2 regions of the Shimazuella sp. NTD248 genome follow, and region 2 is predicted to be linked to the other one. Evidence: riboswitches for the same ligand, from Rfam matches in the RefSeq annotation. Region 2 holds a riboswitch; the other holds the start of a gene.
What was found. A riboswitch is a leader RNA that binds a small molecule or an ion and turns the genes downstream of it on or off. The one in region 2 is predicted to bind S-adenosylmethionine.

Region 1 (3,383 bases), on a different contig from region 2:
AAACTTTCGTCAAGATATGTTCGTGTTTATTTTGGGAATTCTTCATCAATAGGTGGAAATACTTATATAAATTCGAATTATTATTTATAATTTTGTATTTTTATATATAAAGCAAAGATAAATAGAAAATAAATAAATAACGTTTCATTCTATTAACAAAGATCTTTGACAATTCATTATCATTTTTATAACACATGAAAGTAAAATAATATCTTTATATTATTACAAATATTATGTAGATACAAATTAAAAGATGTTATAATGTTCCATATATTCAATAGAAAGCGGTTCATCATGATAGAATCGCAAAACATCTGCGATTTCAAAGGGGATAGGTGCTATGGGGCGCTTAGCGGGTAAAGTTGCAATTATCACAGGTTCGGCAAGTGGACAAGGGAAAGCAGAAGCTATTCTTTTTGCCAAAGAAGGTGCAAAAGTGATTCTTGCAGATATCCAGAAACAAAAAGTATATAAAGTAGCAGAGGATATTCAAAAAAATGGCGGGGAAGCAATTGCTTTTTTTCATGATATTTCGATTGAAGAGCATTGGAGTAATTTGATAAGAGCAATTTGCAAGAAATATGGGAAAGTAGATGTTTTAATAAATAATGCTAGTACAACAGCGAGTCATGACGATTTGATTGAAGAATGGAGACGAGTATTAGATATAAATATGATTGGAACTTTTTTAGGAATGAAATATGTCGTTCCAGTTATGAAAGAAATAGGTGGTGGTTCGATCATAAATATTTCTTCAGTTGCAGGTTTAATAGCTGGTGGAGTCAATCCATACACTGCTTCAAAAGGGGCGATTCGAGCGATTAGCAGAAGTGCTGCTGTCGAATATGCCAAGTACAATATACGGGTAAATTCTGTTTATCCAGGAATGATACATACACCAATGACGGAAGATTTGCTTGCTAATGAAGGGATTCGAAAACATTTTGAATCCGTTACACCGCTCCCTTTTTTAGGTGAATCAAATGATGTGGCTTACGGAGTCTTATATTTAGCTTCAGATGAATCGAGATTTACTACAGGTACCGAATTAGTTATCGATGGAGGTTGGACATCTCATTAGAGATATCTATTTTCTTTTGGGTTAAGCGATTTAAGGAGAAAACAAGCATTATACCCTTTATTGATTAATATTTAAAATTCTATTGACTTACTATGTATTTAAATATAAAATGACCTCAATTAAATATTAACTTCTTATCTAGAGAGATGGAGGGACCGGCCCTTTGATATCTCAGCAACAGATCATTTACGATACTGTGCTAATTCCTGCAAGCAAGTTTGCTTGGCAGATAGGAAGAGTTATTTAAATGAGCGGATATTCCTTAGTTTAAAAGCCTCTTTCTATTGATGAATAGTAAGAGGCTTTTTTTGTTTTTCTACGATTTATCCATCTATTGGGATGTAATATTTTTACTAGGAGTATGGAATTTGATTGAATTGAGTAATATCAGCAAAATCTACCCTGGATCGCCACCAGTGGAAGCACTGAAAGAAGTGTCTCTACATATAGAAAAAGGAGAGATCTATGGGGTAGTGGGGGTGAGTGGAGCGGGGAAAAGTTCGTTAATTCGATCTGTCAATCTGTTAGAGGAACCAACCACAGGTGAAGTAATAGTAGATGGTGTCGCATTGGCTGCTCTGTCATCTGAAAAATTAAGGGAAGCTCGTCGAAAAATTGGTATGATCTTTCAGCAATTTAACCTGATAGAGTCCAAAACAGTTTTTCACAATGTCGCATTGCCTCTCTATTTAGTTGGAAAAAAGCGTAAAGAAGTAGAAGAAAAAGTAATGCAGCTTCTTACCTTTGTTGGTTTAGCAGATCAGGCTGAACATTACCCTGGGCAATTGTCAGGTGGACAAAAACAACGGGTAGGTATTGCTAGGGCTTTGGCTACTGATCCCCATATCTTGTTGTGTGATGAGGCAACTTCTGCTTTAGATCCTGATACAACGAGATCAGTACTCGATTTGCTTCGAAAGGTGAATACAGACTATGGGATCACCATTTTGTTGATTACTCATGAGATGGATGTGGTGAGAAATTTGTGTGACCGCGTAGCAGTGATTGATCAAGGGAGAATTGTGGAACAAGGAACGGTTTATGAAGTGTTTACCAATCCAAAGTCCGAAACAGCACAGCGATTTGTTCGTACTATTTTTGGACAGGAACTACCAGAAAGTGTACGCCAATCCTTGAAAAAACAGGATCAAATCTTACGAATTGTATTTACTGGTGAAAACGCAAAGAGACCACTTATTGCAGAAGCAATAAGGAAATTTCAAACCGATATCAATATTTTGCAGGGTAGTATTACAGAATTACAAGGGAAACCTTTTGGAGACTTATTAATAAGTATTCAAGGTGATTGGAAGGTAACAGAAGACATTATTCAATATTTACAACAGCATCAAGTACTAGTGAAAGAGGTGACATCAATTGGCGTTTGATTGGGCGGTTTTTTGGCCGCAGTTAGTAGATGGAACAATTGCAACGTTCATCATGGTTTTCGTATCGCTTGTTTTTTCCATATTGATTGGTTTTCCATTGGGAGTGGTGCTGGTTGTAACTCGGCCAGGACATATATTAGAAAACAGAACGCTTTTCACGATTCTCAACGCAATCATCAATATTTTTCGATCCGTTCCTTTTATTATTTTATTGGTTGCGATCATCCCTTTTACACGATTGGTAACAGGCTCATCAATCGGTACAGCAGCTGCTATTGTACCATTGATTTTTTATGCAGCGCCTTATTTCGGACGCTTAGTAGAAAATTCTTTATTAGAAGTAGATGCTGGAGTGATAGAAGCAGCAAAGGTGATGGGAGCTAATGGAAAAGGTCTGATGGAAGCAATAGCTTCTAATCCCAAGCATTTAAAAATTGTTACGGTTGCAGCACCACAGACCCCTCGCTCGATGGATGATGCAGCTGCTGCAGTTATTAACAATGGGATTGCTGTAAGTGCAGGTCTCAGCCCAGTAAAAGACCCAATATTTAAGGAAGACAAAACTGCAAAGCCATATATCAATATTATCGCTACACAAACCAAGAACAAAGATAATGCTAATTTGAAAAAACTAGTAAAAATCTATCAATCTTCTGAGGTAAGTGAATATATTAAGAAGGTCTATAATGGAGGAGTAATTCCAACGGTTGTTCCCATTTCTGAAATTGAAAATTTATAAAAAAGGGGCAGGATAAACTTGGCGCAAACTAAAATAGTAACCATTCGTGAGCAAATAACTCAATATATTGATGAAACACGTGATACATGGATTCAAGTAAGTCATGACATACATGAACGTCCTGAAATAGGGAATGAAGAGTATTTTGCAAGTGGTCTGCATACCAAATTGCTAA
Region 2 (3,383 bases):
CCGCCAGAAACGATATAAAGAGGGATATTCTGTTTTTTTGTGAAGGCAACAAATTCAGCAAATCCATCTCGAATAATACCAATTTCTTTTACATACTGGATGATTTCTTCTTTGAGCGTACTTGGTAACAAGGAAAACATTTTGCCTACACCTTCTTTGACAGATAGGCTTTGGCTTAACACTTTGTCTTTGAGTGTTTCCCATTGTGGAGGGGCAAAGTGTTTCATAATGGATACGATGTTATCAGATTGAGTGATTGTTCCATCAAAATCACAAAAGATAATCGGTTGTTTGCTCATTTTCCTGTATCACCCCATAGTTGAAGTGCTGCTGCAAGTTCATGGTGTGTTTGGGCTGCTTCTTTTAGCGGAATGCCTTTTTGAACAGCTTGGATAGCTTGCCGAAATGCTTTTCCACCAGCAGATGCACCGTCTGGATGTCCATGTACGCCGCCGCCGGCATTGATCACAGTATTCACCCCAAAATCCTCGATCAGCTTTGGAACAAGCGCTGGATGGATTCCAGCAGATGGTACAGGCAGTGCTCTTTTCCATGTTTCATGTGGGGAAGTCAGTTCTCGTGCTATCCCTAAAGCTGCGTCTTTTTCGAGTGCCACACTTCCATAAGGTGACGGAAATAGGACCAAATCAGCGCCTGCTGCGCGCAATAATTTCCCATACCACAATGGTGCGCTTACTCCATAGTGAGCAGATGCAGTCACTGCACCACCAAACGCGGGATGTGCCAAAATAGGGATACAGATATCTTTGTCTTCTGCTAACGCTTGCAACGTGTCCAAGCCATATGTAAACACATTGAACAACAATGCGGTGGCTCCTAGCTGGACTGCTCTTTTTGCTTTTTCCAATAGTTCAGTAGAACGACCAGTAAGATTTACAGCATATAATGTCGTTTCTCCTGTTTCGTGTTCGGTTTCTTGAAGTATTTTTTTGGCAGCATCGATTCGTTGCTCAAAAGGTGTAGCTGGGTTGTCGAATAAGATCTCATCGTCTTTTACGATATCAACACCGCCAAGTGCCTGTGCTCGTAGTTGCTGTTTGAAGAAAGTTAGGTCTCTGCCGAGAATGCCTTTAAAAATACTCATCAACAATGGTCGATCCGAAACTTCTAGTAGATTGCGAACACCTAGGTTTCCAAAGGTAGGTCCAGGAAAACGCCCTTCTAATTCTGGTGTGAAATCGAGATCTACTAGCTTTACTTTTCCATCAAGGGATAATTTCCCAAATACAGTTGTGAGGATGGCAGGAATATCAGCGGAAAAGTTGACCGCTGGATAAGAAATAGTGATCAGACTTTGATCGTCAGAGATTTCATTTACAGAAATGACTTCTCCTTTGTGTTTCGCCAGTTGTGTTTGATCTACCTCAGGTAAGTTTGTCCATGAACCGACAGTTAGTCCAAGGGCGATTTGTTCTGCTTTTTCTAGTATATTTCCCTTGTTTGGTACTAAATAAGTTGCAGTTGCCGCACCCATACCTTATCCCTCCTCTATCAAAAAAAGTGAAAAACCCTCTTCCAAGAGGAAGGGGGAATAGTTTACGCCACTTCCTCTTATCTTTCAGTTTGAAAACTGTAAGAATTAGCACCGTTTCTACCTATTGGGTAAATCGGTTGCCGGGCTTCATAGGGCTTGTCCCTCCGCCTGCTCTTGATAAGAGAATGTTTCATTTTATATGCAACAGTTAGTACGATTATGAATGAATATGATTTTTTTGTCAATGAAATAATGCCAACTGATCCAATCGGTAAACTGCTTCTTCCAATCGTTTTTCATCTGTGAGCAAACCTACTCGAACATAGCCTTCTCCCGCTTTTCCAAACCCTATGCCTGGGGCGACGGCAATATGTGCCTGATCTAAAAGTTTTGCCGCAAAAGTAGTGGATGTATACCCAGAAGGTACTGGAAGCCAGCAAAAGAAAGAACCTTTTGGCTGAGGGACATTCCATCCTATTTGTGTTAGACCGGAAATAAAGGTATTTCTGCGATTTTCATACGTTTGAACCAATTCTTTCACACAGTCTTGGGATTCTAAAAGAGCAGTAACTGCTGACTGCTGAATAGCCCCAAACAAACTGACATAAAAATGATCTTGCAGCAGTTCAATCGCTTGAATGACAGATCTATTTCCAAGTGCGAATCCAACCCGCCAACCTGCCATATTATAGGTCTTACTCAACGTATAGATCTCAATTCCAATTTCTTTTGCACCTGGAGTTTGTAAGAAACTTAGTGGTTTTTGTCCATCAAAACCAATTGCTCCATATGCAAAATCGTGAACCACACAAATACTGTTTTGCGTTGCAAGTTTTACGGTTTCGACAAAAAACTCTGGTGTTGCAATTGCAGCAGTTGGATTGTTAGGATAATTTAAAAACATTAGTCTTGCTTGTTCTAAAATATCTTGAGATATTTGATGAAAGTCAGGGAGAAATTGATTATCTGCTAAAAGTGGCATCATTTCCATATGGGCTCCTGACATGGCAATTCCTGACCAATAATCAGGATACCCGGGATCAGGTACCAATGCGACATCTCCTGGATTTAAAAAACATTGTGCGATTTCTACTAATCCTACTTTTCCGCCAAAAAGAATGGCTACTTCTGTTTCTGGATCGAGTGATACATGATATTCTCGTTGATAGTAGGCAGCAATTGCTTCTTTGAGAAAAGTAAATCCACGGAACGGAGAATACTTGTGAAATTGTGGATTTTCAGCTGCTAATTGTAAGGAATGAATAATATGATCAGGAGTAGGGAGATCAGGATTTCCTTGACCGAGATTGATGACATCTTTTCCTGCTTGCACATATCGATTAACATCAGCTACCAATTTGGCAAAAAATTGTTTGGGTAATGACTGTAGTCGATCAGCATATTGAAATGTTTGCAATTTTTCCACTTCCTAGTTTGTATCTAATTATCTTATGCTACAATTTAGCCGAATAACTGTCAAAAACTTTTTGTTTAAAAAAGACTTTTTATTGACAAATACAAAATAAGCCTTTACTATTCTGAGATAGTACTTATTCAAAAACATTGGATAAACAAAAATATAAAGCTGTGCATCTCTTATCAAGAGTAGGTGGAGGGAAATGGCCCGATGAAGCCCAGCAACCGACCGTAATACCATCGCAAGATGGGGCTCATGTTTTTCTTATGGGCCGTGGAATAAACCCACGCAAGGCACGGTGCTAATTCCAACAGGACGTTGTTCGTTCTGTAAGATAAGAGGTTTGGACTATTCCGAGCCTCTTTCTTACAGAAAGAGGTTTTTTGATTTTGCCAGAAAAAAGGAGTGGTCATAGATGACAACAACTCAGGAGCGTTCGTATCGAGCACTAACGGTTGATACGGTTCGATC

Region 1: it holds a riboswitch for S-adenosylmethionine, as region 2 does, so the genes downstream of both, AC5WOE_RS16580 (methionine ABC transporter ATP-binding protein) here and AC5WOE_RS06780 (2,3-diketo-5-methylthiopentyl-1-phosphate enolase) in region 2, are expected to answer to the same signal.

What each region holds. Positions count from the first base shown of each region.
Region 1 covers NZ_JCAJZT010000008.1:69,810-73,192, reverse strand. The annotation lists gene AC5WOE_RS16585 (SDR family NAD(P)-dependent oxidoreductase) at 341-1,081, shown strand; SAM riboswitch class I at 1,213-1,317, shown strand; gene AC5WOE_RS16580 (methionine ABC transporter ATP-binding protein) at 1,450-2,469, shown strand; gene AC5WOE_RS16575 (MetQ/NlpA family ABC transporter substrate-binding protein) at 2,522-3,208, shown strand; gene AC5WOE_RS16570 (M20 family metallopeptidase) at 3,227-3,383, shown strand, end outside.
Region 2 covers NZ_JCAJZT010000002.1:418,505-421,887, reverse strand. The annotation lists gene AC5WOE_RS06785 (2-hydroxy-3-keto-5-methylthiopentenyl-1-phosphate phosphatase) at 1-299, opposite strand, end outside; gene AC5WOE_RS06780 (2,3-diketo-5-methylthiopentyl-1-phosphate enolase) at 296-1,495, opposite strand; SAM riboswitch class I at 1,570-1,679, opposite strand; gene AC5WOE_RS06775 (pyridoxal phosphate-dependent aminotransferase) at 1,737-2,912, opposite strand; SAM riboswitch class I at 3,089-3,253, shown strand; gene mtnK (S-methyl-5-thioribose kinase) at 3,328-3,383, shown strand, end outside.